Regions from separate parts of the Enterobacter kobei genome, predicted to be linked through region 1. Evidence: predicted binding sites of a transcription regulator. Region 1 holds the regulator's gene; each other region holds the start of a gene.

Region 1 (7,811 bases):
CCAGTAGGCGCAGGAATATTGCATGAAGGGGTCCAGCATACGGCTGAACAGGTCGTTGCCAAGGTCGTAGTGCTCTTTGCCGACGATCCAGGCGCGTTTTTTACTTTGCAGGTTAAACAGGCGGGCTGAGGCGACGCGCAGGGTGTCTTTCAGATGGCGAGGGAGTTGATTTTCCAGACCAGCACGCAAAACGCGGGTGAAAAATATATCCAGCCGTTCGCATTCCCACCAGCCATCCATATAACTTTCTCCCAGGCCTAACGATCCCTCTCGTAACACGCGTTTAAAAAAGTCGGGATGTTTAACCTGAGGATCGGATGGCGATGATCCATTAATCGTGATGCCTGCTCGACCTAACAGTTCACTGACGATCCGGGACCAGTTATCGTCCGGAACGCTGACTTCTTCTATACACGATGAACTCATAGCTTCTCCATCACCCTACTGTGATCAGAACCTTCAAACAGCGTAGACGCTTTTTTTGGTTTGTGAGAAATCTCACGGTATATACCGCGAGGCTAGTATCCGACGTAGAACAGAGGAAGGGAGATAACCCTTGCCGAAATGCCTTCCATGGTAAAACGGGAGCACTCCGGCTCCCGTTAACACTTAATATTTATCGTATTTAATCGAACCAAATTTAGTATAGGCCGCAAAATTTGGTGATTCAATAGAAAATTGTTAGCAACCTAATCACCGAAAAGTTACATAATTTTTGCAGTAATTACGCATGTGACGTTTCTGCCTGCGCGCGGTTATCCTGCGCACGCTGCGCGGCTGCCTGCATACGATAGCCCATGCCGGCCAGCGCAACGGTAACCAGCATCACGCTGGTGGTGGTCAGGAGCGGTGTGGCAATCAGCGCCGAGACCACCAGACTGGCCAGGAAGCACAGCCCCAGTTGCAGCGTATTCTGAAGTGCGGCCGCACGGCCTGTCGCCTGCGGGAAGGGACGAAGCGCCTGCGCCACAACGATAGGGTATATCGCGCCGTTCGCGATGGCCATTACGCAGAATGGAATCAAAATTTCAGCCAGACCGACGCCGGGAATAAAGCCGACGGCCCAGGTCCCGATAACGCTCAACGCATACAGCACCAGCAACCACGGCAGCATCTGCTGGCCTTCCCATTTTTGCAGCGCCGCGCGACAGCCGTACCCGCCAACTAGGAACGCGATGGTCTGCGGAACATAGCTCAGACCGATGGCCGCCGGGCTGTAGCCCATATCGTGCAGAATAAAGGGTGAACCGGTCAGCCATGCGAAGAAGCTCGCCGAGCAGGCAGCATAAATCAGCACATTACCGCGATACGCTTTGGCGCTCAGCAGGGAGGCAAAGGTAATTGGGCTGGCGTCGGCATGCGCCTCTTTTTTATGCGCGGGCTTAAGGGCAAACGCCGGCAGCATCAGTACCAGCGTGATGGCAAACAGCGTGGCAAAGATGGCCTGCCAGTCGAAATGCGCGAGGATCCAGCTACCCAGCAGCGGGGCGAGGGCAGGGGAAAGCCCCACCAGCGGCATAATGGTCGCGAAAATTCGGTTTGTACGGTTCGCCGGATAGTAGTCGGTGACCAGCGCCTGCCAGGTGACGGCTGCGGCGCAGACGCCGACTGCCTGAATAAACCGCAGTACCAGCAGCCAGGTGGCGTCGCGAACCCATAGCATCCCCAGACAGCCCACGGCAAAAATGGCCAGACCCAGCAACAGTACCGGCTTGCGGCCAAAGCGATCCGAGAGCGGTCCCCAGAGCAGCTGCGCGAAGGCAAAACCGGCGAGGAACAAACTCAGGCTGGCGCTGATCGCGGCGGCAGGGGTTTGCAGATCTTCCTGCATGGCGGCGAAAGCCGGCAGGTACATATCGGTGGCTAAAAAGCCCAGCACGCTTAAGCCGCCGAGCCAGACTAAAAAACCTTTCCTGGGTTGCATTATTTTCTTCTCCTGAGGAGGCAGGTGTACATTGGCGCAGAGTGTAGGGAGTGCAAAGCGGCTTGTGAAACGCTAATATTTGGCGGGTGCATTCAAATTTTTTGCAGGCAGAAAATGTGGTCAGATTATTCTCTTGAAGTGGTCGATGCTGTCGCGCGTAACGGCAGCTTTAGCGGAGCAGCGCAGGAACTGCACCGCGTCCCGTCGGCAATCAGCTATACGGTGCGTCAGCTAGAAGAGTGGCTGGCCGTTCCGCTGTTCGAACGGCGACATCGTGATGTGGAATTAACGCCTGCCGGGGCGTGGTTTTTGAAAGAAGGGCGTTCTGTTATCAAAAAAATGCAGATCACCCGCGAACAGTGTCAGCAGATCGCTAACGGCTGGCGGGGGCATCTTTCCATCGCGGTCGATAATATCGTGAAGCCGGAACGCACCCGGCAAATGATCGTCGATTTCTATCGTCATTTTTCTGACGTTGAGTTGCGTGTTTCGCAGGAAGTGTTCAACGGCGTGTGGGACGCGCTGTCGGACGGCAGGGTAGAAATGGCGATTGGGGCGACGCAGGCGATTCCGGTTGGGGGACGCTATGCCTTTCGCGATATGGGGATGCTGAGCTGGAAATGCGTAGTGGCACGCGATCATCCCCTGGCGGCCATGGAGGGGCCGTTAAGCGACGATACCCTGCGTAACTGGCCGTCGCTGGTGCTGGAGGACACCTCCCGCTCGCTGCCCAAGCGTATCACCTGGCTGCTGGATAACCAGCGTCGCGTGGTCGCCCCGGACTGGGAATCGTCGGCGACCTGCCTCAGTGCAGGGCTGTGCGTCGCGATGGTGCCCGTTCATTTTGCGCGCCCGCGAATCGACACCGGCGAGTGGGTTGAACTGACGCTGGAGAATCCGTTCCCGGATGCGGCTTGCTGTCTGACCTGGCAACAAAATGATGTTTCACCTGCTATGGCCTGGCTGCTGGATTATCTGGGGGACAGCGAAACGCTTAACCGGGAATGGTTACGGGAGCCAGTGTGACTGGCTCCGTAAAGCGATTAACGACGGTAGTCGCGGAACGGACCATCCGCAACGGAACGGCGTTCGATGAGGCGCGGGTGGACTTCAATGGACTGCGACTCTTCACGTTTGTTGACGATCCTGTCGAGCAGCATGTTGAAGGCCGTTTCACCCAGCGAATCTTTCGGCTGGTGAATGGTGGTCAGCGCAGGGGTAAAGAAGCGCGCGTTGCGCACGTTGTCATAGCCGATCACGGAAATGTCCTGCGGGACGCGCAGACCCAGCTCATCGGCCGCACAGAGCGCGCCCATCGCCATGATGTCGCCCCCGCAGAAAACGGCGGTAGGACGATGTTGCTGGGAGACAATCTGCTGCATCGCGCGGTAGCCTGATTCCGGCTCAAAGTCACCCTGTACGATCCAGTTTTCTGGCACGGTGATCAGTGCTTCTTCCATCGCTTTCATAAAGCCAGCCAGACGACCTGCGCCGGTGTTACGCTCAAGCGGACCCGGGATCACGCCAATCTCACGATGACCGCGTTCGATCAAATAACGGCCCGCCATATAGCCGCCTTCAAAGGCGTTGTCGATAACGGAATCCGTGAAATCCGCACGGGCTTCACCCCAGTCCATCACCACCATCGGGATATGGCGATACTCTTCAAGCATCGACAGTACGGATTCCGGGTACTCGGAACACATCACCAGCAGGCCATCCACGCGCTTCTGCGCCATCATGGAGAGATAGGCTCGCTGTTTTTCAATGCTGTTCCACGCGTTGCCCAGAATCAGGGTATAGCCTTTCTGGAAGCAGTTTTTCTCTACCGCCTCAATGATCTCAGCAAAATAGGCCGCTTCGCTGCTGGTCGCCAGCAGACCAATCGATTTGGTGTGATTCACCTTGAGGCTGCGCGCAACCGCACTTGGCGAGTAGTGCAGCTCTTTGATTGCTGCCCAGACGGCGTTGCGCGTCTCTTCCGCCACAAAGCGGGTTTTGTTAATTACATGTGATACGGTTGTAGTGGAAACGTTTGCGCGTTTTGCTACGTCTTTAATTGTTGCCATTAAATGTCACTCCAGACCATATCCTAAACTCCTGAAATACTTGAAGGTAAACGTTTGCCTTCTCTCACCCTTATCACGCAATTTTAGATTGCGGTACGCCAGGAAAACGACACGGGACGTCAGGAGGGGGTCAATGGCCGGTACGCTAATAAATTTAGCGTGGAATTTTGTCCTATCTTGATGAAAAGGGGAAGAGGTAAAGTGGTTATCAGCTTAAATCCGGGAAGATTTTTGACGTAAACTGTGCAAAAATGAGCAAGCTCACTTTTCGTGGGGGGATTAAAAGGAGAAAAATTGATGAGTTCCGATCTGAAGTTTTCGCTGTTCACCACCATCGTTGTGCTGGCGCTGATTGTGGCGGCTGGCCTGACGGCTGTGCTGCACTGATTTACGCGGAGGGAGAATCTTCTCCCTCCCGGTTTACCGGATTGTTACTTCTCAGGCAAAAATCTTTTGCCATTTTGTTAACTTCTCATTTTTTGTGATTGATGTCATGCTTTCCGCTTCTTTGTTCTGTGTCACGACATGACACGGCATCCGGAGTTGACGCATGAAAATCAATTTTCCCCTGCTTGCCCTGGCGATTGGCGCTTTTGGGATTGGCACCACCGAATTCTCCCCGATGGGGTTACTGCCTGTTATCGCCCGGGGCGTGGATGTCTCGATCCCTGCGGCCGGGATGTTAATCAGCGCTTATGCCATCGGCGTGATGGTGGGGGCGCCGCTGATGACGCTACTGCTTTCACACCGCGCGCGCCGTAATGCGCTGATTTTCCTGATGGCGATTTTCACCCTGGGCAACGTGCTCTCTGCCATTTCACCTGACTACACCACCCTGATGCTGTCGCGCATTTTGACCAGCCTGAACCATGGCGCGTTCTTTGGGCTGGGCTCGGTCGTGGCCGCAAGCGTGGTGCCGAAACATAAGCAGGCAAGCGCCGTGGCGACCATGTTTATGGGGCTGACGATTGCCAACATTGGCGGCGTACCGGCTGCGACCTGGCTGGGTGAAGCGATCGGCTGGCGTATGTCATTCCTGGCAACCGCCGGGCTGGGCGTGGTGGCGATGGTGGCCTTGTTCTTCTCCCTGCCGAAAGGCAGCGCGGGTGAACGTCCGGACGTGCGCAAAGAGCTGTCGGTACTGGTGCGCCCGCAGGTGCTTTCTGCACTGCTGACCACCGTGCTGGGGGCCGGGGCGATGTTTACGCTCTATACCTACATTTCACCGGTGCTGCACGATATCACCCATGCAACCCCGATCTTTATTACCGCGATGCTGGTATTGATTGGCGTAGGGTTCTCAATGGGTAACTACCTTGGCGGGAAATTTGCTGACCGTTCAGTGGCCGGAACGTTGAAAGGCTTTTTAACCTTGCTGATTGCCATCATGATCGCGATTCCGTGGCTGGCGCGTAACGAGTTTGGCGCGGCCATCGCGATGGTTGTCTGGGGCGCAGCCACCTTCGCCGTGGTGCCGCCGCTGCAGATGCGCGTGATGCGTGTCGCCCACGAGGCGCCGGGACTCTCTTCTTCGGTGAATATCGGTGCGTTTAACCTGGGGAACGCCCTGGGTGCTGCGGCGGGCGGCGCCGTCATTTCTGGCGGTCTGGGATACAGCTTTGTGCCGGTGATGGGGGCGATTATTGCCGCTCTCGGCCTGCTGCTGGTGATGATGTCCGGCCGAAAACAGCCAGAAGCCGTTTGCACGGCGGAATAATAAAAATAACGCAGAAGGGGGACCCCTTCTGCGTCTCTCTTACGCGGCGAAGTTCTTCGCGACGAAGTCCCAGTTGACCAGTGCCCAGAAGTGCTCCAGGTAGTTCGGGCGCGCGTTACGGTAATCAATGTAGTAAGCGTGCTCCCACACGTCCACGGTCATCAGCGGCGTAGCGCTGGTGGTCAGCGGGGTGCCTGCATTAGAGGTGGACACGATTGCCAGTTTGCCATCCGCTTCTTTTACCAGCCACGTCCAGCCAGAGCCGAAGTTCTTGATGGCGGCATCCGTAAACTTCGCTTTGAAATCGGCGAAGCTGCCAAAGGCGGCGTTAATCGCGGAAGCCAGTTCACCGGCAGGTTCACCACCGGCATTGGGTGCCAGGCAGTGCCAGTAGAAGGTGTGGTTCCACACCTGAGCCGCGTTGTTAAATACGCCACCCTCTGAGCTACGGACGATCTCTTCCAGCGTTTTGCCTTCGAAATCGGTGCCTTTGATCAGATTGTTCAGGTTGGTGACATACGTCTGGTGATGTTTGCCGTAATGGTATTCCAGGGTTTCCGCAGAAATGTGCGGTGCCAGGGCGTCTTTTGCATACGGTAGTGCAGGTAATTCGAACGACATTGCTTCTCTCCTTATTGTATTTAGCGTTGCCAATAACCACACAGACAACAAGGACAGGATAGCAAATTGAAAGGGTATGCAAAAGAGGAACTTACCCTGCCACGGATGCGGCAGGGCAGGGGTTAGCGAATAGTTTTCGGCGTCATCACGCGACGTGCGCCGACGTAGTGACGTACCCAGTAGTCTTCACTCAGGGAGGTGATCTGAATATCCTGGCCGCTGCGCGGTGACTGGATAAATTTCCCGTTGCCGACATAGACACCCACATGGTCAGCCGTGCCGCGGCCTTGCGTGCGGAAGAAGACCAGATCGCCGTTTTCCAGCTCACCACGGCTCACCGGAGAGGCGTCGCGCAGGTGGTACATCTCATTAGCGGTACGCGGAATGCGGAACTTAACCAGATCTTTATAGGCGTAATAGACCAGGCCGCTACAGTCGAAGCCGGTTCGTGGCGAACTGCCACCCCAGCGATAAGGTTTGCCAATTTGCCCCATCAGTTTATTCATCGCGGTTTTTTGCGCTTTCTGTACACGGACTTTATGTACTTCCGCGATTTTCGTGACTTTGGTGCATTTCGCTTTGTGGCCTTTACGCGTAATGCATTTTTCAGTGACGAGGTTAGCAGCGGTCAGCGAAGTTTTACTTTTGGTGGTGTGGGCAGTGCGGGAAGATTTTGTTTTGGTCTTGCTGGAAGCGGTTTGTGTCGTCTTGGTGGTCGTCTTTTTCTTTTCGTTCTTTGTGGTGGTTTTTTTCTTACGTTCTGTGGCTTTTACCAGATGGCTTTTTTGTACAGCAGAATGCCGCGCCTGCTGAGAGGCGTTTGCCACTGGCGTGAGAGTGAGTGATGTAAACAGTAAAGCACAGAGCGTGATCGAGATTTTTGTTATCCGCGCCACTGGGCAGTCCCCTGATAAATGCAGGTCATCAATAATACCCGCGAGTGATTTACAAAGCCCGTCGATTCTAATCCATAAAAACCCGAGAAGTTAATAGCATTTTTCAATCTAAAAACCTGTTTCGTTAGCAAGTGCAAAAAAATTCATCGTTCTGTCGCACAATTGTTCACTCCCTAAGCAAAACCCTGACTGCCGCAGGGTTAAACACCATTTGCAATGCAACTTTTGTAGAGTCGCGGTAAAATGTATAAACGTGACGAAAATGTTATTTTCCGATGCCAGCCTGACCCGCTACAATGTCAGACTATTGCCGTAACAGAAGTTAAAGGAAGCAAGACATGAGCACCACTATTGAAAAAATCCAGCGCCAGATCGCTGAAAACCCGATTCTGCTGTATATGAAAGGTTCTCCGAAGCTGCCAAGCTGCGGCTTCTCCGCGCAAGCGGTTCAGGCGCTCTCAGCCTGTGGTGAGCGTTTTGCTTACGTTGATATCCTGCAGAACCCGGACATCCGTGCTGAGCTGCCAAAATACGCTAACTGGCCAACCTTCCCGCAGCTGTGGGTAGACGGTGAGCTGGTAGGC
Region 2 (7,811 bases), 980 kb from region 1:
CGATGCGTTAATTGCCGAACGCTTAGCCGGGATTGCCGACGATACGGGAGCCACCCGCGCACAGGTGGCGCTGGCGTGGCTGCTGAGTAAGCGCGGGGTCGCGGCACCGATTATCGGGACGTCCAGGGAAGAACAGCTGGATGAACTGCTGAGTGCAGTGGATTTATCCCTGACGCCGGAGCAGATTGCCGAGCTCGAAACGCCGTATCAGCAGCATCCGGTGGTGGGGTTTAAATAAGCCCTCATTCTAACCCTGTCCCAAAGGGCTGGGGTGAGGGGGAACATACGGCTGTGGTGGTCATTCCGTTCACTTTATGTTCCTTGCTACTCTGTAACGACATGACCAGTGAACGTGCCAGGGTGGCTCAATCGCCACCACCCTGGCAACCCGGGCTCCCGGCGGTAAATCGCCGCTTCGCGGTGCCTTCGGCTTATTCCTTCCGGCTTATCGGGTACGGGCGGAGGTAACGTCCCTGTAAAGCCCGCCCTCTCGGCGCATCCATGCGCCTCGCCCCGGCCTTACGGAAACGCCTCAGCGATTTACAGCCGGACCAGAGCATCGCTGAAAGCCTTACATCGTTCTTAAATAACCTTATTGCTGCTTAAAAATGGGAGAGGGAACGAAATCCGTAGGCCGGGTAAGGCGGAGCCGCCACCCGGCAATACAGAGCGCACAAAATTAACTGAAGTGATCGTACCCTTTCCAGTCGAGCGTGACCGGGGCACCGTCCTGCACAAACTTCAGCCCTTCGCTCTCCGGCATGATCTGCCCGATGCAGGTAAATTTCGCGCCGAGATGCGCTAACGCCACATCCAGCGTGCCACGGTTCAGCTCAGGTACCGTGAAGCACAGTTCGTAATCCTCACCACCGGAAAGCGCCCAGCGCAGGGCCTGCTCAGGCTCCACGTGGCGAAGCAGTTGCTCTGATAGCGGGAACAGATCCAGGTCGATGCGCGCGCCCACGCCGCTGGCCTTCAGAATATGGCCAAGATCGGAGATCAGCCCGTCGGAGAGATCGATAGCCGAGCTTGCCCGTTCCCGTAGCGCCTGCCCATGCAGAATACGCGGGGTGGGTCGCAGATGGCGTTTCACCAGATACGCCGCGTCGTCAGCATCCTTCACGGTCAAGCGATCCTGAAGAATAGCCAGCCCCGCAGCGCTGTCTCCCGGTGTACCGGTCACGTAGATCCAGTCACCTGGTTTTGCGCCCGTGCGTTTGAGCGCCCGACCGAGGGGCACATAGCCATGGATCGCCAGCGTCATCGACAGCGGCCCTGCAGTAGTATCACCGCCAATCAGCTGCATATCGTAGTAGTTCAGCTGTTCAAACAGCGCATCGCTAAAGGCTTCAAGCCAGGTTTCATCGACCTCGGGCAGCGTCAGGGCCAGCGTTAGCCATGCCGGATCGGCACCCATCGCGGCCAGATCGCTGACGTTGACCGCCAGCGCTTTATACGCCAGATCGGCAGGATCGATATCGGGTAAAAAATGACGTCCGCACACTAAGGTGTCGGTGCTGATTGCCAGCGTCTGTTTTTCGGGAATATTGAGAAGTGCACAGTCATCGCCAATGCCGGTTTCAACATCAAGACGAGAGGTTCTGACACGGTCGAAATAACGGGCAATCAGGGAGAATTCGCCGCATGCCATACGTTATGCCTCAGCAAATAAAAGAAAAAACCGGAGCCGCACTGCCTGTCAGGCAATGCAGGACTCCGGTTTGCGGATCACTTTTTGTGGGGACGGATCGCAGGTGCAGCTTTATCAAGAACGCCGTTAACAAATTTGTGGCTGTCTTCAGCGCCGAAGGTTTTTGCCAGTTCGATCGCTTCGTTGATGGCCACTTTGTACGGCACATCATCACGTTTAGACAGCTCAAACAGCGCGATACGCAACACTGCTTTTTCCACCTGACCCAGCTCTTCGAGCAGACGGGACAGGTATGGCTTCATCAGACCATCGAGATACGCGCTATTAGTCGCCACTCCCGACAGCAGTTCACGGAAGTACAGAACATCGACGTCTTTCACGTCCTGTTCTGACAGGAACTGGTACTCAACATCGGCGATGTCGTTGTGGGACAACTGCCAGGAGTAAAGTGCCTGAACGGCACATTCACGGGCGCGGCGACGAGCAGCAGGTTTCACGGAATTCCCCTTACAAAAAAATCAGGCCTTGATGGCTTTCAATACATTGATCATTTCAAGCGCGGTCAGTGCAGCTTCTGCACCTTTGTTACCGGCTTTGGTGCCAGCACGTTCGATGGCTTGTTCAATACTTTCGGTGGTCAGCACGCCGAACGCGACAGGAATTTCAGCATCCTGCGCAACGTGTGCCAGACCATTGCTTGCACCGCCCGCAACGTATTCGAAGTGCGCAGTGCCGCCACGAATAACAGTACCCAGCGCGATCACCGCGTCGTATTTACCGGTTTTCGCCAGCGCGCCCGCTGCCAGTGGCAGCTCGTAAGCGCCTGGAACCCAAACAACGGTAATGTTCTCATCTTTCACCTGACCGATACGTTTCAGGGCGTCAATCGCACCTTCCAGCAGGCTGTCGTTGATGAAGTTGTTGAAACGCGCAATGGTGATGGCGACGCGAGCGTCCGGGGTAGCTACAGCAGCTTCAATAATGTTCATACTCTTCCTTTACGGGTTCATTTGGCCCCGCAGGGGGGCGGATTTTATCATAATACTTTGCGCACTGCTTCCCTATTTCAGGAGCAATTACGCTGTCGTTAAATGGAGGCAGACATCCGGGCCTACAGGACGAATCTCGCTGAATGTGAGTTGCGGTGCGTCGGCCAGTTTTTCAAGGCCAGGCAGCACAAACAGGCCGCGCGCGTCGTGGCCTAACAGTTTAGGCGCAACGTATACAATCAGTTCATCCACCAGCCCGGCCTGCAACAGCGCACCCGCGAGCGTGGGTCCCGCTTCTACCCAGATGCTGTTCACCTGCTGCTTGCCGAGCAGCATCATCAGCACCACTAAGTCGAGGCGACCGTTGTGCTCAGGTACCATAATGCTACGCACGCCCTCTGGCCATTCGCGCGTATCTTCTTTGGTACGGGCAATCCAGGTTTCACCCGGCTGCTGCACGATGCGATGTTCCGGCGTTATGCGGTTCTGGCTATCAATGACAATACGCAGCGGCTGACGCAGGTTCTCCTGCGGGTAAAGCGCCTGAGTATCGGCATTCAGTTCGTCCCAGCGCACGGTCATAGCCGGATCGTCAGCCAGAACGGTTTCACTGCTGGTGAGGATAGCATGGCTTTGCGCGCGAAGACGTTGCACATCGCGCCTTGCCTGGGGCGAGGTGATCCACTGGCTTTCACCGTTTGCCATCGCCGTACGACCGTCCAGCGAGGCGCCCAGCTTAAGCTGGATATACGGGAACCCGGTGCGCATGCGCTTCAGAAAGCCTTTGTTGATCGCTTCGGCGTCCTGCATCATCAGCCCATGACTGACGTCAATGCCTTCCTGCTGCAGGCGATACAGACCGCGTCCGGCAACCTGCGGATTCGGATCCTGCATCGATGCCACCACGCGGGAAACCCCCGCAGCAATCAGCGCGTCGCAGCACGGTGGGGTACGCCCGTGGTGGCTGCAGGGCTCCAGCGTTACGTAGGCGGTGGCACCGCGTGCCTTCTCACCTGCCATCCGCAACGCATGGACCTCGGCGTGCGGCTCGCCGGCACGATAGTGGAACCCCTCCCCCACGATCTCGCCATCTTTAACGATCACGCACCCGACGTTCGGATTGGGATGGGTAGTAAAACGCCCGCGCTGCGCCAGCTTCATGGCTCGCGCCATGTAAATCTCATCCTGCATGAGCTTAATCCTGTAAGCGGGCGATCTCTTCGCCAAACTCTTTGATATCTTCGAAACTGCGGTAGACAGAGGCGAAGCGGATATAGGCGACCTTATCGAGCTTTTTCAGCTGCTCCATCACCAGGTTGCCGATCATCTTGCTTGGCACCTCGCGCTCGCCCAGACCACGAAGATAAGATTTTATGTGGTTTAACGCCATTTCGACGTCATCCGCGCTGACGGGACGTTTTTCCAGGGCCTTCAGCATCCCGCTACGCAGCTTCTCTTCGTTAAACGGCTCGCGCACATCGTTACTTTTTACCACGCGCGGCATTACCAGCTCAGCAACCTCAAAGGTCGTAAAACGCTCGTTGCACACCAGACACTGCCGACGACGGCGTACGGATGACCCTTCGCCTACAAGACGCGAGTCGATGACTTTGGTATCCACAGCGGAGCAGAATGGGCAATGCATACGGTATCCCTGTTATCCGGTTAACTGAGTTTCATTTTACCCTGATCTGGCCTGACAACAAAGGAAGAGCTTTTTGAGACAAAGGATCTATGTCTGACGGCACGTTGCTGGCTACCATTAGGGAGATCCGTTATTTCAAGGAAATAAACGCTATGACAAGACGTTACCTGAGAATTTTACTGGTGGGGAGCCTCTTCACCCTCAGTGCCTGTGCACAGCAAACCGAAGTCCGTCAGATGAAACAGAGTGTGAATACACTTAATACGGCGATGGACAAACTGAACAAAGAAACGGTGAAGATCACCCAGCAAAACGCGCTGAACGCCAAATCCAGCAGCGGGGTATACCTGCTGCCTGGCGCGAACACACCTGCGCGGCTGAATAGCCAGATTGGCACGCTGAAAATGTCGCTGGTCAATGTGGCAGCGAATGCAGATGGTACGCGCGCAACATTGCGCATTCAGGGAGAATCCAACGATCCGCTGCCCGCTTTTAGCGGCACCGTTGAGTGGGGACAGATCCAGGGCACGACGGAGAATTACCAGGAAGTGAACGTGAAGAACCAGCTCTTCACCGCCCCGGCCAGCGTTTTAGCGCCCAGTGATGTGGATATTCCGCTGCAGTTAAGCGGCCTTACGCCAGAACAGTTAGGCTTTATCCGCATTCACGACATCCAACCCGCCGCGCAGTAAACCCTTCCTTCTGAGCGGAGTGAAATGTCACTCCGCTAACATTTACATTTCGTATGGATTGGCAACATAAATGATTGCCGCTACAATCCCGGCCGTTTAAAGTACGCAAACGTGAACGCAATCGATTACGCGTGTGATAGATATGTGAAACAACACATATTTTTGTGAGCAAGGATTCCTATAATAGGCTCCGCAGAAACACGAAATATTTAGAAACGCAATTCGCGCATTTTTCACTCCCGGAAGGGAATTTCAATCAGTGGCATGATTATGAAAAAAACATTACTCGCAGCTGGCGCCGTGCTGGCACTGTCCTCCTCTTTCACTGTTAACGCAGCGGAAAACGACAAACCACAATATCTCTCCGACTGGTGGCACCAGAGCGTTAACGTGGTTGGTAGCTATCACACCCGTTTCGGACCACAGATCCGCAACGACACCTACCTGGAATACGAAGCATTTGCCAAGAAAGACTGGTTTGATTTCTACGGCTACATGGATGCTCCGGTCTTCTTCGGCGGTAACACCGATGCAAAAGGTATCTGGAACCACGGTTCTCCGCTGTTTATGGAAATCGAACCACGCTTCTCTATCGACAAGCTGACCGGTACCGATCTGAGCTTTGGTCCGTTCAAAGAGTGGTACTTCGCAAACAACTACATCTACGATATGGGCCGCAACAAGTCCGGTCGTCAGAGCACCTGGTACATGGGTCTGGGTACGGACATCGATACTGGCCTGCCAATGAGCCTGTCCCTGAACGTTTATGCTAAGTACCAGTGGCAGAACTACGGTGCGGCAAACGAAAACGAGTGGGACGGCTACCGTTTCAAAGTGAAATACTTTGTGCCAATCACTCAGCTGTGGGGCGGCAACCTGAGCTATATCGGCTTCACCAACTTTGACTGGGGCTCAGACCTGGGCGATAACGACTTCCGCGATCTGAACGGTAAGAAAGCACGTACCAATGATTCTATCGCGTCCAGCCACATCCTGGCGCTGAACTACGATCACTGGCACTATTCCGTGGTTGCGCGTTACTGGCACAACGGTGGTCAGTGGAACGACGATGCCAGCCTGAACTTCGGCAACGGCGATTTCAGCGTTCGTTCTACCGGATGGGGTGGCTACCTGGTCGTGGGTTACAACTTCTAACCCGTGCGGGACTGTGCGGGCTGATGCCCTCACCCTGCCCCTCTCCCACAGGGAGAGGGAACAAATACTAAAAACGGCAACATACGTTGCCGTTTTGCTTTTACCTCGCCGCCGGGCAAAAAAGCCAGCTCAAGAGCTGGCTTTTTATTGCTTAACCTTGCGCAAAAAATCCGCCAGAGACCTGTCCGCACTTTCGCTAAACCGTCTCTCCGTCTGCACGATATTGAGACATCTGTCGAGTCGGAAACAGCGATAGTCATCGCGCCGTTCACACCACGCCGCCAGCAGCCAACGCTCTCCCCAGAAGAACAAGCCCAGCGGCTGAACCTCACGCTTTGAAAGCTGCCCGGCTTCATCACGGTAATGCAACGCCAGCACGTGCTGGGCGGAAATTGCCTGATGAATCATGTCAAAATCGCTGCGGGAGTGGCTTTGCATGCAGAAATCCGGGGCATAAATCCGCGTCTGCTCCGCCTTTCGACGACTCTCCTCAGGCAGGATCGCCAGCACTTTCTCCTGGGCCGACTCCAGCTCGCGCGACAGCGATTCTCCTCCCCAGGTCTTGAGCAGGCGAATTGCGACGATCAGCGCCTCAGACTCCTTATTTGTCAGCATCAGAGGCGGCAGATCAAAACCCGACATCAGCCGGTATCCGCTTCCCGCTTCGCCTTCCACCGGCACGCCGGAGAGCGACAGATCGCGGATATCGCGGTAGACCGTGCGCTCGGAGACGCCAAGCCTGTCCGCCAGATGCGCTGCCGTCGTCAGACGCCTGCCCCGCAGGATTTGCACAATCTGAAACAAACGGTCAGCGCGTCGGGTCATATCGTATTACGCTCTCAGGCAGGTTGATGGAGGCCGACGCGGTTACCTTCGCTGTCGATAAACAAAGCAATGGTGCCAATACCATCCGGCAGTTCCAGCGGGCCAAACACGCACTCGCCGCCCGCGGAGGCAATGCGATCGAGCGTAGCCGTCAGGTTATCCGTATGCAGATAGATAATAGCGCCCTGCTGCGACGGCGAAACGCCCTCAAATTTTGCCAGCGCGCCGCCGGTGGCCGGATCGTCATGCGGGAATACCGCGAGCTCTGCCATGTCCATTTTCTCACGTCTCAGCTGGACCTGCATGACTGGCTCATAAAATTTGATGGCGCGATCCATATCTACCACGGGAATTTCAAACCAGTTAATCACACTTTTCATACATCCTCCTGACTGTTGTTTGGGTTCGAAAAGAGTCTACGACAGGGCTCCTGACAGCATACTGTCAGGAGTGTTTGTCAGGAGTGTTTGTCAGGAGCAGATAAAAAAAATCCCGGTCAACCGACCGGGATTTCGATAACACGCTATTCGACGCCTTACGGCAGAATGGACGGCTGATCCGCCCCTTCTTTCTCAACCTTCTGCTGGAGCAGGTGCTCGCGCTTCATGCCGAGTTTCAATGCCAGTGCGGATGCGACGTAGATAGACGACGCCGTACCGATGGAGACACCAATCAGCATGGTCAGCGAGAAGCCTTCCAGTACCGGGCCACCGAACAGGAACAGCATCAGGATCACCATCAAAGTGGTACCGGAGGTGATCAGGGTACGGTGCAGCGTCTGGGTCAACGACACGTTAAAGATTTCGTACGGCGTACCGCGACGGATCTTACGGAAGTTTTCACGGATACGGTCA
Region 3 (7,811 bases), 380 kb from region 1:
CCGTGTCGCCGTTCAGCCAGACGTTGATACGCAGGTCCGGATTTTCGCGATCGACATTAGGGCGTTCCTTATTCTTACGGGTGAAGCAGTCCACAATGGCGTCTTTCACGCGCAGCGCACCGTACTGACTGTTGCGGATCTCATCGTTCACGCCGTTGAAATGCACCGCAAAGGTGGCATTTGGGGTGAAGATCTCTGTCCAGTCGATCATCTGTACGCCGGTATAGAGGTCAAGGTCGCTATAGACCTTGCACTCCTTCATCGGCAGCATGATGCGCGATGCCAGACGGCTCCACATCAGGCTCTGGTAAATAAGCCGCGTGTCGCCCTCAAAATGGACACCACCCTGAACTACCTGGCACTCTTGCGCACCCAGGGCTTCCAGTTCAGTTTTTAACAGCTCTTCCAGCCCACGGGCCGTACTGGCAAACAGAGAATTCATATCGTCACTTTTACTCTTAGAAAATTGTCGCGCATTATAGCTAATATGGCGTGTATGTCATAAAGTTGAAGGCTTATTTTCATTTGCGGGAGTATGCAGTGGCGACGTTATCCAGGCTTTTTATTCATCCGGTGAAATCCATGCGCGGCATCGGCGTTTCTCACGCACTGGCAGACATGAGCGGATTTGCCTTCGATCGTATTTTTATGGTCACCGAGCCTGACGGTACGTTCATCACCGCGCGCCAGTTCCCGCAGATGGTTCGCTTTACCCCTTCCCCGCTTCATGACGGATTGCATTTGACCGCGCCGGACGGTTCCAGCACGGTGATTCGCTTTGCTGATTTTGCGCCCGTCGACGCGCCAACGGAAGTCTGGGGTAACCATTTTACCGCGCGCATCGCCCCGGAAGAGATTAACCGCTGGCTAAGCGGCTTCTTTTCCCGCGACGTGCAGCTGCGCTGGGTGGGGCCTGAACTGACGCGCCGCGTGAAGCGCCACGATGCCGTTCCACTCTCCTTCGCCGACGGCTTCCCGTTCCTGCTGACCAACGAGGCGTCGCTGCGTGATTTACAAAACCGCTGTAAGGCCAGCGTGCAGATGGAGCAGTTCCGTCCGAACCTGGTGGTAACCGGTGCCGATGCGTGGGAAGAAGACACCTGGAAAACGATCCGCATTGGTAGCGTCATCTTTGATGTCGTCAAGCCGTGCAGCCGCTGTATCTTTACCACCGTGAGTCCGGAAAAAGGGCAAAAGCACCCCTCTGGCGAACCGCTGAAAACGCTGCAATCGTTCCGCACCGCCCAGGATAACGGCAATGTCGATTTCGGCCAGAACCTGATCCCCCGCTCCAGCGGTGTGATCCGCGTGGGCGATGAGGTCGAAATCCTCGCCCGCGGGCCTGCGAGAGTGTACGGCGCCGGTCAGGAAGAAGAAAGCGTTGAAGTTGAGACGAACGTCGCCTCTGCCGTGGATATTCACTGGCAGGGCAAAATTATTCGTGGCAACAATCAGCAGGTGCTGCTGGAGCAACTGGAACAGGCCGGTATTCGCGTACCGTATTCTTGTCGTGCGGGAATCTGCGGATGCTGTCGCATCAAGCTGGTAGAGGGAGAAGTGACAGCGCTGAAGAAATCGGCAGTGGGAAACGACGGCACAATTCTGTGCTGTAGCTGCGTACCGAAAACATCCGTACAGCTGGAAGCTTAAACCGCCTGTTCGAGGCTGAAGGAATCGACACGCAGCTGTGGCTTCAGCCTGTCATTCATGACTTTGATCGCATCCCCTAACTGCATTACGCGCCCGGCAATCGTCACGCCGGGTTGCGCCAGCAGACAAAGCGCAGCATTTTCGCCCGGCTCCACCACTAACAAACTCACCTCTTCGGCGGTATCGCTCAGATTGACGCTGGCCGCATCACCCGTTGCTGGCGTCCAGTTCATGTCGTGCGGCAGGAAATGCCAGCTTTTCGGCATTTGCGGTTTCAGGAAACGAATCGCCACCAGCGCATTTAATACCAGCTCGGCACGCTGCTCTTTAGAGAGCACCAGATCGCGACATTTTTCTTCAAAGGAGAAATAAAGTGCAGCATCGTCAACGCAAAAGCCCGAGGGTGAAAACGCGTCCGGGGTTAACATTCGGCGGGCAAAACGAGAACGAAACAACATGCCATTGGCTAAATCGAGCATCATACGATCGTGCTCGTCGCAAAAATACCAGCGCCAGTTATCGTCAGGTTTAATTCGCATGTTTCTCTCCCGTCCCCAAACGTCCTGTACTAAAAATGTCCTGATTGTCGCTTCGTTTATAACATCATTAATAAAAGACCAGAATGTCTAAATAAGCAACAGTGACGGAATATAAAACAACCAGGGCTGGAAATAAAGCCCTGGTTGTCTGATTAAGAGAAAAGATTAGATATGCGTAACGATTTCTTTAATCAGCGGCGGTCCTTTAAAAATAAAGCCGGAATAGATTTGCACCAGCGATGCCCCTGCCGCCATCTTCTCGCGCGCAGCAATGACCGAATCGATACCGCCGACACCAATAATCGGCAAACGCCCTTTTAATTCTGCAGACAGAGCACGAATAATTTCGGTGCTTTTTAATTGTACCGGACGGCCACTTAACCCACCCGCTTCGTCACAGTTTTTCATTCCCTGAACGAGGGAGCGATCGAGCGTCGTATTGGTCGCAATAACACCATCAATATTATGGCGAACTAAACTGTCGGCAACCTGGATCAATTCTTCAGGCGAAAGATCCGGCGCGATCTTCACCGCGACCGGAACATATTTATGGTGGATCGCCTGCAGTTCATTTTGTTTATTTTTAATGGCGCTGAGAAGATCGTCCAGCGCTTCGCCATATTGTAAAGAACGCAGGCCCGGGGTATTCGGCGATGAAATATTCACCGCGATGTAACCGGCATAGGCGTAGACTTTTTCCATACAAATCAGATAGTCATCTTTACCTTGCTCAACCGGCGTGTCTTTATTTTTACCGATATTAATGCCCAGCACCCCATCGAAATGGGCTTTTTTCACGTTCTCGACCAGGTGATCAACGCCGAGATTATTAAAGCCCATGCGGTTGATCAGCCCTTCGGCTTCCACCAGGCGGAACAAACGCGGCTTATCATTTCCCGGCTGTGGACGCGGGGTAACGGTACCGATTTCAATGGAGCCAAAGCCCATTGCGCCCAGGGCATCAATGCACTCACCGTTTTTGTCCAGACCGGCCGCCAGACCCAGCGGGTTTTTAAAGGTCAGACCCATGCACTGCACAGGTTTTTCCGGCACATTCTGGCGCACCAGAGCCGCCAGAGGCGTTCCGGTAATGCGACGTAATTGCTGGAATGTCAATTCATGAGCGCGCTCAGGGTCGAGCTGGAAAAGGGCTTTACGAACGAAGGGGTAGTACATGAACTCTCCTGGATTCCCGGTGTGCAAACCGGGAGGGGATTATGGGCGATCCCGCTGCGAAAAGGAATTGACCTGCGGCAAAAAAATCAGCGTAAAACGCAAACGTTTACCTCCCGGTCTCTTTCTTATGCACTTTTTCGCATTTTAATTGCAGATAAATCATTTAGTGGAATAACCGCGCGGTGTCACACTCCTGAAAATTGTTATGAATGTTAGATAAAAGCAAACAATTGGTTATAAGGAGGAAGTATGCGCGTCATTACCCTGGCCGGAAGTCCACGATTCCCTTCGCGTTCCAGCGCCCTGCTGGAATATGCCCGTGAAAAGCTCAATGCGCTGGATGTGGAAGTGTGCCACTGGAATCTGCATAACTTCGAACCCGAAGATTTGCTGTACGCCCGTTTCGACAGCCCTGCGCTGAAAACCCTCACAGAGCAACTGAAAGAGGCAGACGGTTTAATCGTGGCGACACCGATCTATAAAGCCTCTTTTTCTGGCGCACTGAAAACCCTGCTCGATCTACTGCCGGAGCGCGCGCTGGACGGCAAAGTGGTGCTGCCGCTGGCAACGGGCGGAACGGTTGCCCATTTACTGGCGGTGGATTATGCCCTGAAACCGGTCCTGAATGCCCTGAAAGCACAAGAGATTCTCCATGGGGTTTTCGCGGACGATTCGCAGGTCATTGATTATCAACACAAGCCGCACTTTACGCCGAATCTGCAAACGCGCCTCGATGCTGCGCTGGAAACCTTCTGGCACGCGCTGCATCGCCGGGATATCCAGGCACCTGCGTTTGGCCAGCCTCAAGGAGTCGCACATGTTTAAAACCTTAACCCGCCTCGGGCTGGCTGGCCTGATGGCCTTGGCCGGGCTGGCTCAGGCCGCAGAAACAGCGCCGGACAGTTTACGCATTGGCTATCAGAAAGGCAGCGTCAGTATGGTGCTGGCAAAAAGTCACCAGCTTCTGGAAAAACGCTTCCCGGACACCAAATTTGCCTGGATCGAGTTTCCTGCCGGTCCTCAAATGCTGGAAGCCTTAAACGTAGGCAGTATCGATCTTGGTAGCACAGGCGATATTCCGCCGATATTCGCCCAGGCTGCTGGGGCGGACCTCGTTTATGTCGGCGTTGAACCGCCTAAACCGAAGGCCGAAGTCATTCTGGTGCCTGAAAACAGCGAGATTAAAAGCGTTGCCGACCTAAAAGGTCATAAGGTCGCTTTTCAGAAAGACTCCAGTTCACACAACCTGCTGCTGCGCGCTTTACAGGAGGCCGGGCTGAAATTCACGGACATTCAGCCCGTTTACCTGACTCCAGCCGACGCTCGTGCCGCGTTCCAGCAGAAGAATGTTGATGCCTGGGCTATCTGGGATCCGTACTACTCCGCAGCATTACTGCAAGGAGGCGTGCGTGTGCTGAAGGATGGCACGACGCTGAAGCAGACCGGCTCGTTCTACCTTGCCGCGCGTCCTTACGCGGAAAAGAATGGCGCATTTATTCAGAGCGTACTGGATACCTTTACGCAGGCCGACACGCTGACCCAAAGCCAGCGTCAGGAAAGTATTGCGCTGCTGGCGAAAACCATGGGCTTACCTGAACCGGTGATTGCGAGCTACCTCAGCCACCGTCCGCCGACCACCATTTCACCCGTGGATGCGCACGTCGCCGCGCTACAGCAACAAACCGCTGACCTCTTCTATCAAAACCGCCTGGTGCCAAAACAGGTCGATATTCGCGAACGCATCTGGCAACCCGCAGGCAAAGAAGGAGCTAAATCATGAGTCTGAATCTTTTCTGGTTTTTACCTACCCACGGAGATGGCCACTATCTTGGCACTGAAGAGGGTTCCCGCCCGGTTGACCATGGCTACCTGCAGCAGATTGCACAGGCGGCGGACCGCATCGGTTTCACCGGCGTGCTGATCCCAACCGGGCGTTCATGTGAAGATGCCTGGCTGGTCGCCGCGTCGATGATACCGGTCACCCAGCGTCTGAAGTTCCTGGTTGCGTTACGTCCAGGCGTGGTCTCCCCCACCGTGGCAGCGCGTCAGGCGGCAACGCTGGACAGACTCTCCAACGGCCGTGCCCTGTTTAACCTGGTGACGGGCAGCGATCCGCAGGAACTGGCAGGCGATGGCGTGTTCCTCGACCACACCGAGCGCTATGAGGCTTCTGCCGAGTTCACCCGCGTCTGGCGGCGCCTGCTTGAAGGTGAAACCGTCACCTTCGAAGGCAAGCATATCCACGTTCGTGACGCGAAACTCTATTTTCCGCCGGTACAACAGCCACGCCCGCCGCTCTATTTCGGCGGGTCGTCGGATGTAGCCCAGGATCTGGCTGCCGAGCAGGTCGATCTGTATCTGACCTGGGGCGAACCGCCTGAGCTGGTGAAAGAGAAAATTGCCCAGGTGCGCGCTAAAGCGGCCGCCCATGGCCGCAAGGTGCGCTTCGGTATTCGTCTGCACGTGATTGTTCGCGAAACCACTGAAGAGGCCTGGCGGGCGGCAGACCGTCTGATATCCCATCTGGACGATGAGACCATCGCAAAGGCGCAGGCCGCGTTTGCCAAAACCGACTCCGTCGGACAGCACCGAATGGCATCCCTGCACAACGGCAAGCGCGAGAAGCTGGAGATCAGCCCGAACCTGTGGGCAGGCGTTGGCCTGGTGCGCGGCGGTGCGGGCACGGCGCTGGTCGGGGACGGCCCGACCGTGGCAGCGCGGATTAATGAATACGCCGACCTCGGTATCGACAGCTTTATTCTCTCCGGTTATCCGCACCTGGAGGAGGCCTACAAAGTAGGCGAGCTGTTATTCCCGCATCTGGATGTGGCCATCCCGGAAATTCCGCAGCCACAGCAGCTTCAGCTGCAGGGTGAAGCGGTGGCAAACGAATTTATCCCTCGAAAAGCCGCGCAAAGCTAAGGAGTGACCATGTCTGCCACCTCACAAAAATGGCTGCTGCGCGCCGCGCCGTGGTTTTTACCCGTCGGCATTGTGGCTTTCTGGCAGCTCGCATCGTCCACCGGCTGGCTGTCGAGCCGTATTCTGCCCTCTCCTGAGGGCGTTGTAGAAGCGTTCTGGTCGCTGAGCGTCAGCGGTGAGCTGTGGCAGCATCTGGCGATCAGTTCCTGGCGCGCGGTGATTGGGTTCTCTATTGGCGGCAGCATCGGCCTGGCGCTGGGGTTGATCAGCGGTCTTTCCCGCTGGGGTGAGCGGCTGCTGGATACCTCCATTCAGATGTTGCGTAACGTGCCGCATCTGGCGCTGATCCCGCTGGTCATTCTGTGGTTTGGGATTGATGAGAGCGCGAAGATCTTCCTCGTGGCGCTGGGCACGCTGTTCCCGATTTACATCAACACCTGGCACGGCATCCGCAATATCGATCGCGGCCTGGTGGAGATGGCGCGAAGCTATGGCTTGTCAGGTTTTTCTCTCTTTCTACATGTGATCCTGCCGGGCGCCCTGCCCTCCATCATGGTCGGAGTGCGTTTTGCCCTCGGCCTGATGTGGCTGACGCTGATTGTTGCGGAGACAATCTCAGCCAACTCCGGCATCGGCTACCTGGCGATGAACGCCCGCGAGTTCCTGCAAACGGACGTCGTGGTGGTTGCCATTATCCTTTATGCCCTGCTTGGCAAACTCGCCGACGTCAGCGCCCAGTGGCTGGAACGCAGCTGGCTACGCTGGAACCCGGCGTATACCCTTCAGGAGGCGAAAGCATGAATACGGCACGACTGAATCAGGGGACACCGTTACTGTTAAACGGCGTGACCAAACGCTACGGCGAAAACACCATTCTTAACGCGCTGGATCTGCATATTCCCGCCGGGCAGTTTGTGGCCATTGTCGGGCGCAGCGGCGGCGGCAAGAGTACGCTGCTGCGCCTTCTGGCCGGACTGGAATCCCCTAACGGCGGCGACATTCTGGCAGGGACAACGCCGCTGGCCACTATTCAGGACGATACCCGCATGATGTTTCAGGATGCGCGACTGCTGCCCTGGAAGACGGTGATTGATAACGTCGGGCTGGGGCTCAAAGGACACTGGCGGGATGAAGCCCGTCAGGCGCTGGCCGCCGTCGGACTGGAAAACCGCGCCGGTGAATGGCCTGCTGCGCTGTCGGGTGGGCAGAAGCAGCGCGTGGCGCTGGCACGGGCGTTGATTCATCGTCCGGGCCTGCTGTTGCTTGATGAGCCGCTCGGCGCGCTCGACGCCTTAACGCGGATCGAAATTCAGGATCTGATTGAATCCCTGTGGCAGACGCATGGATTCACGGTTCTGCTGGTCACGCATGACGTCAGCGAAGCCGTGGCGATGGCCGACCGGGTGCTGTTAATAGAAGACGGAAAAATTGGTCTGGATCTGACAGTGGATCTTCCACGTCCTCGTCGTGTCGGTTCGGCAAGACTGGCGGAGCTGGAGGCAGAAGTGCTAGATCGGGTGATGA
Region 4 (7,811 bases), 1.9 Mb from region 1:
GGGGATTGTCGGGGTGCGCATCGAGCACTTCCAGGGCGCGCTGGACAACGGCCCGCACTATCCGCTGAACGTGCTGAAAGACGTGAAGGTCGAGATTGAAAACAACGCGGAATTTGCCGAGCTGAAAAGCGGCAGCGTCAGCGTGCGCGTCACCAAAGGGGAGTTCTGGGCGCTGGACTTCCTGCGCAACGGCCAGCGCATTACCGGCAGCCAGCTGAAAAACAACGGTTACGTGCAGGACACCAACACCGATCGCAACTACCTGTTTGAGCGTCTCGACCTCGGCGTGGGCGAAACGGTCTACGGTCTGGGCGAGCGCTTTACCGCCCTGGTGCGCAACGGCCAGACGATCGAAACGTGGAACCGCGACGGCGGCACCAGCACCGAGCAGTCCTACAAAAACATCCCGTTTTATCTGACCAATCGCGGCTACGGCGTGCTGGTGAATCACCCGGAAAACGTCTCGTTCGAAGTGGGTTCGGAGAAAGTCTCCAAAGTGCAGTTCAGCGTCGAAGGGGAATATCTCGAGTACTTCGTGATCGACGGCCCGACGCCGAAAGAGGTGCTCAACCGCTATACGCGGTTCACCGGGCGTCCGGCGCTGCCGCCCGCGTGGTCGTTCGGCCTGTGGCTGACCACGTCGTTCACCACTAACTACGACGAAGCGACGGTTAACAGCTTTATCGACGGCATGGCCGAGCGCGATCTGCCGCTGCACGTCTTCCACTTCGACTGCTTCTGGATGAAGGCCTTCCAGTGGTGTGATTTTGAGTGGGACCCGGTGACCTTCCCGGATCCGGAAGGGATGATCCGCCGCCTGAAGGAGAAAGGGCTGAAGGTCTGCGTGTGGATTAACCCGTACATCGGCCAGAAGTCGCCGGTATTTCGCGAACTGAAAGAGAAGGGCTACCTGCTCAAGCGCCCGGACGGCTCCCTGTGGCAGTGGGATAAGTGGCAACCGGGGCTGGCAATTTATGACTTTACTAACCCGGAAGCGTGCCGGTGGTATGCCGACAAGCTGAAAGGCCTGGTGGACATCGGTGTCGACTGCTTTAAGACCGACTTTGGCGAGCGCATCCCGACGGACGTGCAGTGGTTTGACGGATCCGATCCACAGAAGATGCATAACCATTACGCCTACATCTACAACGCGCTGGTGTGGAACGTGCTGAAAGAGACCGTGGGTGAGCAAGAGGCGGTGCTGTTTGCCCGCTCCGCGTCCGTCGGTGCGCAGCAGTTCCCCGTTCACTGGGGGGGTGACTGCTACGCCAACTACGAGTCGATGGCGGAAAGTCTGCGCGGCGGGCTGTCGATTGGCCTGTCCGGCTTTGGGTTCTGGAGCCACGATATCGGCGGATTCGAAAACACCGCCCCGGCGCACGTCTACAAGCGCTGGTGCGCGTTCGGGCTTTTATCCAGCCACAGCCGCCTGCACGGCAGTAAATCTTACCGCGTGCCGTGGGCGTACGATGACGAATCCTGCGACGTGGTGCGCCACTTTACGCAGCTGAAGTGCCGGATGATGCCGTATCTGTACCGTCAGGCGGCGCTGGCGCGCGAGTGCGGTACGCCGATGCTGCGGGCGATGATGCTGGAGTTCTCGGACGATCCGGCGTGCGATTATCTTGACCGCCAGTACATGCTGGGGGATGCGGTGATGGTCGCGCCGGTGTTCTCAGAGGAGGGCGATGTGCAGTTCTGGCTACCGGAAGGACGCTGGACGCACCTGTGGCATAACGACGAAATTCAGGGTAGCCGCTGGCATAAGCAACAGCACGATTTCCGCAGCCTGCCAGTCTATGTGCGCGATAACACCCTGCTGGCGCTGGGCAATAACAGCCAGAAACCAGACTATGCGTGGAACGAGGGCACGGCCTTCCAGCTGTTTAACCTGGAGGATGGCGCAACGGCGGTGAGTGAAGTGCCTGCGGCGGACGGCGCGGTGGCGTTTACGCTGAAAGCGTCACGAGAGGGCGATACCGTGACCCTGACCGGCGTGGGTGAGGCGCGAAACTGGTCGGTGTGCTTGCGCAACGTGCAGAAGGTGGGCGGCGTGAAAGGCGGTTCACATGCGGGAAGCGAGTGGGGCGTGGTGGTAAAAGCGGAGGGGAATGAGGTGGTGGTTCACCTCTGAGCGGTAAAAATGCCCGGTGGCGCTTCGCTTACCGGGCCTACGGTAATTATGCGGTCTGATGCCCTCACCCTGACCCTCTCCCACAGGGAGAGGGAATAAAACCGCCACCCGGCTTATTTATTGCACGGGTGTTGAAACAATGCCACCCGTCATCGTCTGCTCTACCTGCTGTTTATCCATATTCACCGCGCTCAGCTTGCCGTTCACCGTCGGCTTCAGCGGCGCATTGGCCTGCACGCTACCGCTGGCGGTGAGTTGAATATTGCCATCGCCCGTCACCGGTAGCGCTGGCCAGCCCCACTGCTGCAGCACGTTGAGCGGCACGCCGCGCCCGTTAAGGCTTACGGTGGTTTGCCGTTGCGGCAACTGCGAAACCGTGGCCGTCGCTTCCAGAATGCCTTTCTCGGTAAATGCGCTCAGGTCGGTAATGTTCACCGTGGCGGCGTTGGCATTCAACGCCAGCGACGGACGGCGCACATCCACGCGGTTAAAGGTCGCCGCCGCGCCGTTCAGGGTTGCGCTGCCGCTCCACACGCCCCACTGGCGGTCTTTCACCAGCTGCAGGTTGGCACCGTAGCCATCCAGGGAGGTGATCTGCCACGGGAAGGCGGGATCGATGTCGATCACCAGGTTGCGGCTCAGGCCGAATTTTTGCAGCGTGACGCTGTTCAGCCATTCCGGTAGCGGCTCCATCCATAGCGTTTTCCAGTTCTGCGGCAGGGTGTACTCCAGACCGGCGATGGCGACATCGTCCAGCACCAGCGCTTTGCCGTCGCGCAGCCAGTTGCCGGAGGTGCGCACCATGCCGCCTTCCCAGCGGGAGGTAAACTGGCGCAGCGCCATACCCTGCGGGGAAAACTCTGCGTTCAGGATCGGGTCAAACAGATGCAGCGAGCCGTAGATAAACTCGCTGGCGTTCATGGACAAACGCCCGTCCTGACTTTGCCAGTCGCCTTTGCTTATCGTCAGGTTGCGCAGGCTTAAATCGAGATCGGTCACCGCCCAGTCCGGGCCCTGCAGCCGGGCGTCGGTGACCTCCAGACGGCCTATTTGCAGAGAAGGGATGGTGGCCAGCGGGGCAAAGAAGGCTGTCAGCGTGTTGTCGCTCTGCAGGCGGATCTCATTCAGACGCAGGGTATCGATAACCCAGCTTCCGTCGGCGTTACGCAGGGCGGAGCCGGTGAGCGAACCGCGCGCCATATCGGCCCCGATAGTGTTCAGCACCACCTCCTTACCGTTAAGCTGGCCCTCAATTAACACGTTGGTGGCCGGGACGCCGTTGAGGGTCAGCGAGCCTGCGCTCATCTGAATCTGCGCGTTTTTCCCCAGCACGTTGCCGGCTTCCGGCTGCCATGGGCTGACGCCGCCCGTCACCTTCTGCGCGCTCAGATCCCATTCGGTATTCGGGCTGTTAAAGGCCATGTTGCTCAGTTGAAGACGATCGGCCTGCAAGGGCAGCGGTGCCGTCTGCGGCGAGAGGTTCAGCGTGCCATCGAAAAGGGTAATGGCGTCCATATGCAGCGGATCGGTCACCTGACGGCTGCTCAGGCCGATATCAACTTTTTTGGCTACCAGCGTGGCAGGTTTACCGTCCCGCCCGAAGGTGACGTTTTCCAGAATAAGATGGGAAGGCGACGAAAAGCGGTGATTCATCTTGTCGAAACTGAGTTCGTAATCGGTATTCACCGTCACCCAGCTGCTGACCTGAGCCGCGCCCCAGCGGGTCTGGAGCAGAATATAGAGCGCCAGTATCACAATGAGCAGGGCTACCAGAAGATAGACGAGCAGCTTTCCAATAAATTTCATGGTCTTCCATCCCGCAAACGTACATAAGGGAGTTATGCACGATTTATGCGCAATCCTCAAGGCGGGAATGGTGTAAATAGATGTCACGGCAGGCATTGACTGCCTGCCGTGAAGGGGATCAGTTCTTTTCAGGCGGGAAAACGAGGTTCAGCACAATAGCGGTGATACCGCCCGCGGCGATGCCGGAAGAGAGCAGGTTTTTCACCCAGTCAGGGGCAAACTGCAGGATCAGTGGTTGCTGAGAAACGCCCAGACCCACGGCCAGCGACAGCGCGATAATCATGATCGCCCGGCGGTTCAGCGGTTCGCGGGAGACGATACGCACCCCGGACGCTGCGATAGTCCCGAACATCACCAGCGTTGCGCCACCCAGCACCGGCTCAGGAATGTGCTGCACAAAGCCGCTCACCGCCGGGAACAGGCCGAGGACGATCAGCATCAGCGCCACCACAAAACCCACGTAGCGGCTGGCGACGCCGGTCAGCTGGATCACGCCGTTGTTCTGGCCGAAGCAGGAGTTCGGGAAGGTATTGAATACCGCAGAAACAAACGAGTTCAGGCCGTTCGCCAGCACGCCGCCTTTCAGGCGCTTCATGTACAGCGGGCCGGACACCGGCTGCTCGGAGACGTCGGAGGTAGCGGTGATATCGCCGATGGTCTCCAGAGAGGTGATCATAAAGACCAGCATCAGCGGCAGGAGCAGACCCCAGTCAATGCCCAGACCGTAGTACAGCGGCGTGGGGACGGTGATCAGCGCGCTGTTGGTCGGTACGGTGTTCTCCGGCAACATGCCCAGCGCCCACGCCAGCAGATAACCGGCTGCCATGGCGATCACCAGAGAAGCCACGCGCAGGTAAGGGTTACGCTGGCGGTTAAGCAGAATAATGATCGCCAGCACGACGCCCGCCAGCAGCAGGTTTTTCGGCGCGCCGAAGGTATGGTCGCTCATTGCGGCATAGCCGCCGCCGATGGAGGTGAGGCCGACCTGAATCAGCGACAGGCCGATAATCATCACCACCACGCCGGAGACCAGCGGGGTAATGACGCGGCGCGCCAGATGCAGCACGCGGGAGATGACCATCTCCGTGCAGCTTGCCAGCATCAGGGTGCCGAACAGCGCCGCCATCATGGTCGGGACATCCGCACCGCCGGTTTTCAGGGCTGTGCCGCCCATGATCAGCGGTGCCACGAAGTTAAAGCTGGTACCCTGGATCGACAATAATCCCGACCCCACCGGACCCCACGCTTTAATTTGAATAATTGAGGCCACGCCAGAGGCGAAGAGGGACATACTGATGATGTGCTGCGTATCCTGCGCCGGTAAACCGAGCGCCTGGCAGATCAGCAGCGCCGGGGTGATCACCGCGACAAACATCGCCAGAAGATGCTGGCAGGCCGCGAAAAGCGTCTGAGGCAGTGGCGGGCGATCTTCAAGGCGGTAAATCAGTTCGCTATTTTGCTTCTGCGCAATCGGTTGCGCATCAGGCGACTCTATGGTGTTAACGGACATCGGCGGCAATCCCACGGTGGAAAAGCGGGCATTTTATCTGACCACCTGGTAAAAGCAAACGATTGCCAGCAAAAAAAGGGAAGAAAATCTGCCGTTGTGAGCAGGTTTTCTACAACCCGTCGGGAAAAAAAATTACACTTTTTGCGCCGGTGGCTCATGAAGAGCGCAAACCGGCCAGGATAACGCCGCGTGTGTATGGAACACGCGCATAACAGGAGCCTTTTATGATTCATCTCGATACGTTGTCGACCCTTGTTGCCGCAACGCTGGTTCTGCTGCTTGGTCGCAAGCTGGTACATAGTGTTTCCTTTCTGAAAAAGTACACCATTCCTGAACCTGTCGCCGGTGGCTTGCTGGTGGCGCTGGCCCTGCTGGTACTGAAAAAAAGCATGGGCTGGGAAATTGATTTTGATATGTCCCTGAAAGATCCGCTGATGCTGGCCTTCTTTGCCACCATCGGCCTGAACGCCAACCTGGCGAGCCTGCGCTCTGGCGGTAAGGTGCTCGGCGTATTTCTGATTGTGGTGGTGGGACTGCTGCTGATGCAAAACGCCATTGGCATCGGCATGGCGACGCTGCTGGGGCTGGATCCGCTGATGGGTCTGCTGGCGGGTTCGATTACCCTGTCAGGCGGCCATGGTACTGGAGCCGCGTGGAGTAAGCTGTTTATCGAGCGTTACGGCTTTGAAAACGCAACGGAAGTGGCGATGGCCTGCGCAACCTTTGGTCTGGTGCTGGGTGGCCTGATTGGCGGCCCGGTGGCCCGTTATCTCGTTAAACATTCCACCACGCCGAATGGCAGACCGGACGATGAAATGGTGCCCACCGCGTTCGAAAAGCCGGATGTCGGGCGCAGCATCACCTCGCTGGTACTGATTGAAACCATCGCGATGATTGCCATCTGCCTGACCGTGGGCAAAGTGGTTGCGCAATGGCTGGCGGGTACAGCGTTTGAACTTCCGACCTTTGTCTGCGTGTTGTTTATCGGGGTCATTCTGAGCAACGGTCTTGCGCTGATGGGCTTCTACCGCGTGTTTGAACGTGCGGTATCGGTGCTCGGTAACGTCTGTCTGTCGCTGTTCCTGGCGATGGCGCTGATGAGCCTCAAACTGTGGGAGCTGGCCTCGCTGGCGCTGCCGATGGTGGCGATTCTGGCGGTGCAGGCACTGTTTATGGCGCTGTACGCCATGTTCGTGACCTGGCGCCTGATGGGGAAAAACTACGATGCAGCGGTGCTGGCAGCGGGTCACTGCGGGTTTGGTCTGGGGGCAACCCCAACGGCTATTGCCAACATGCAGGCGATTACCGAACGGTTTGAGCCATCGCACATGGCGTTTCTGGTGGTGCCAATGGTCGGGGCGTTCTTTATTGATATCGTCAACGCGCTGGTGATTAAGCTGTACCTGATGCTGCCGATGTTTGCCTGAGATCAGGCGTTAGAATAGCGCTCGGTTTCCGGCATCCAGCGCTCAATTAACGCTGCCGCCTGTTCGGGGTAGCGTTCATGAATATGGCGTGCGAGGCGCTGAACTTCCGGGATCATGGCCTGATCGCGCAGCAAATCCGCCACCTTAAATTCGGCATTTCCCGTCTGACGCGTGCCCAGCAATTCGCCCGGGCCGCGTATCTCAAGGTCTTTTTGTGCAATCACAAAACCGTCGTTGCTGTCACGCAGCACCTGCAAACGCATCTGGGCAGTTTTTGAGAGCGGCGCTTTATAGAGCAGCACGCAGTGGGAGGCCACTGCGCCACGCCCAACGCGCCCACGCAGCTGGTGGAGCTGAGCAAGGCCAAGACGCTCCGGGTTTTCGATGATCATCAGGCTGGAGTTGGGGACGTCGACGCCCACTTCAATAACCGTCGTCGCGACCAGTAAATGCAGCTCACCCTGTTTGAACGCCTGCATCACCGCCTGTTTTTCGGCAGGCTTCATGCGCCCGTGAACCAGACCCACGTTTAGCTCCGGCAGCGCCAGCTTTAGCTCTTCCCACGTTGCTTCAGCAGCCTGCGCTTCAAGCAGTTCTGACTCTTCAATCAGGGTGCAGACCCAATAGGCCTGACGCCCTTCGTGGGTACAGGCGTTGCGCACGCGGTCGATGATATCGCTGCGGCGCGTATCCGGTATGGCGACCGTCGTGACCGGCGTACGCCCCGGCGGCAGTTCATCGATGGTGGAGGTATCCAGATCGGCATAGGCGGTCATCGCCAGGGTGCGCGGGATTGGCGTGGCGGTCATGATCAGCTGATGCGGATGGAAGCCCTGCTGCAGCCCTTTTTCCCACAGCGCCAGACGTTGATGCACGCCGAAGCGGTGCTGTTCGTCGATAATCACCAGCGCAAGGCCGTTAAACTGTACCTGCT

Evidence for each region. Region 1 encodes PurR, which represses purine synthesis genes. Its sites were predicted from a motif close to CANGCAAACGTTTGCNTG; they were not measured.
Region 2: BFV64_RS04820 (nucleoside-specific channel-forming protein Tsx) is a predicted target of PurR. The motif match lies at 5,092-5,109, and genes of this name have one in related genera.
Region 3: pyrD (quinone-dependent dihydroorotate dehydrogenase) is a predicted target of PurR. The motif match lies at 3,461-3,478, and genes of this name have one in related genera.
Region 4: gltS (sodium/glutamate symporter) is a predicted target of PurR. The motif match lies at 5,502-5,519, and genes of this name have one in related genera.

The regions. Positions count from the first base shown of each region.
Region 1 is NZ_CP017181.1:1,999,038-2,006,848, forward strand. It holds gene cfa (cyclopropane fatty acyl phospholipid synthase) at 1-426, opposite strand, end outside; gene punC (purine nucleoside transporter PunC) at 725-1,924, opposite strand; gene punR (DNA-binding transcriptional activator PunR) at 2,039-2,950, shown strand; gene purR (HTH-type transcriptional repressor PurR) at 2,968-3,993, opposite strand; gene cydH (cytochrome bd-I oxidase subunit CydH) at 4,291-4,380, shown strand; gene BFV64_RS09640 (MFS transporter) at 4,544-5,710, shown strand; gene sodB (superoxide dismutase [Fe]) at 5,750-6,331, opposite strand; gene BFV64_RS09650 (C40 family peptidase) at 6,454-7,227, opposite strand; gene grxD (monothiol glutaredoxin 4) at 7,566-7,811, shown strand, end outside.
Region 2 is NZ_CP017181.1:1,021,532-1,029,342, reverse strand. It holds gene BFV64_RS04855 (aldo/keto reductase) at 1-238, shown strand, start outside; gene thiL (thiamine-phosphate kinase) at 680-1,651, opposite strand; gene nusB (transcription antitermination factor NusB) at 1,729-2,148, opposite strand; gene ribH (6,7-dimethyl-8-ribityllumazine synthase) at 2,170-2,640, opposite strand; gene ribD (bifunctional diaminohydroxyphosphoribosylaminopyrimidine deaminase/5-amino-6-(5-phosphoribosylamino)uracil reductase RibD) at 2,728-3,831, opposite strand; gene nrdR (transcriptional regulator NrdR) at 3,836-4,285, opposite strand; gene BFV64_RS04825 (SadB/YajI family lipoprotein) at 4,438-4,977, shown strand; gene BFV64_RS04820 (nucleoside-specific channel-forming protein Tsx) at 5,248-6,132, shown strand; gene BFV64_RS04815 (helix-turn-helix transcriptional regulator) at 6,277-6,957, opposite strand; gene BFV64_RS04810 (VOC family protein) at 6,972-7,337, opposite strand; gene secF (protein translocase subunit SecF) at 7,493-7,811, opposite strand, start outside.
Region 3 is NZ_CP017181.1:1,622,382-1,630,192, reverse strand. It holds gene rlmKL (bifunctional 23S rRNA (guanine(2069)-N(7))-methyltransferase RlmK/23S rRNA (guanine(2445)-N(2))-methyltransferase RlmL) at 1-442, opposite strand, end outside; gene BFV64_RS07735 (YcbX family protein) at 541-1,650, shown strand; gene zapC (cell division protein ZapC) at 1,647-2,189, opposite strand; gene pyrD (quinone-dependent dihydroorotate dehydrogenase) at 2,355-3,365, opposite strand; gene ssuE (NADPH-dependent FMN reductase) at 3,615-4,190, shown strand; gene BFV64_RS07715 (sulfonate ABC transporter substrate-binding protein) at 4,183-5,145, shown strand; gene ssuD (FMNH2-dependent alkanesulfonate monooxygenase) at 5,142-6,287, shown strand; gene ssuC (aliphatic sulfonate ABC transporter permease SsuC) at 6,297-7,088, shown strand; gene ssuB (aliphatic sulfonates ABC transporter ATP-binding protein) at 7,085-7,811, shown strand, end outside.
Region 4 is NZ_CP017181.1:68,198-76,008, forward strand. It holds gene yicI (alpha-xylosidase) at 1-2,134, shown strand, start outside; gene BFV64_RS00355 (AsmA family protein) at 2,252-3,940, opposite strand; gene xanP (xanthine/proton symporter XanP) at 4,059-5,450, opposite strand; gene gltS (sodium/glutamate symporter) at 5,675-6,877, shown strand; partial or broken gene recG (ATP-dependent DNA helicase RecG) at 6,880-7,811, opposite strand, start outside.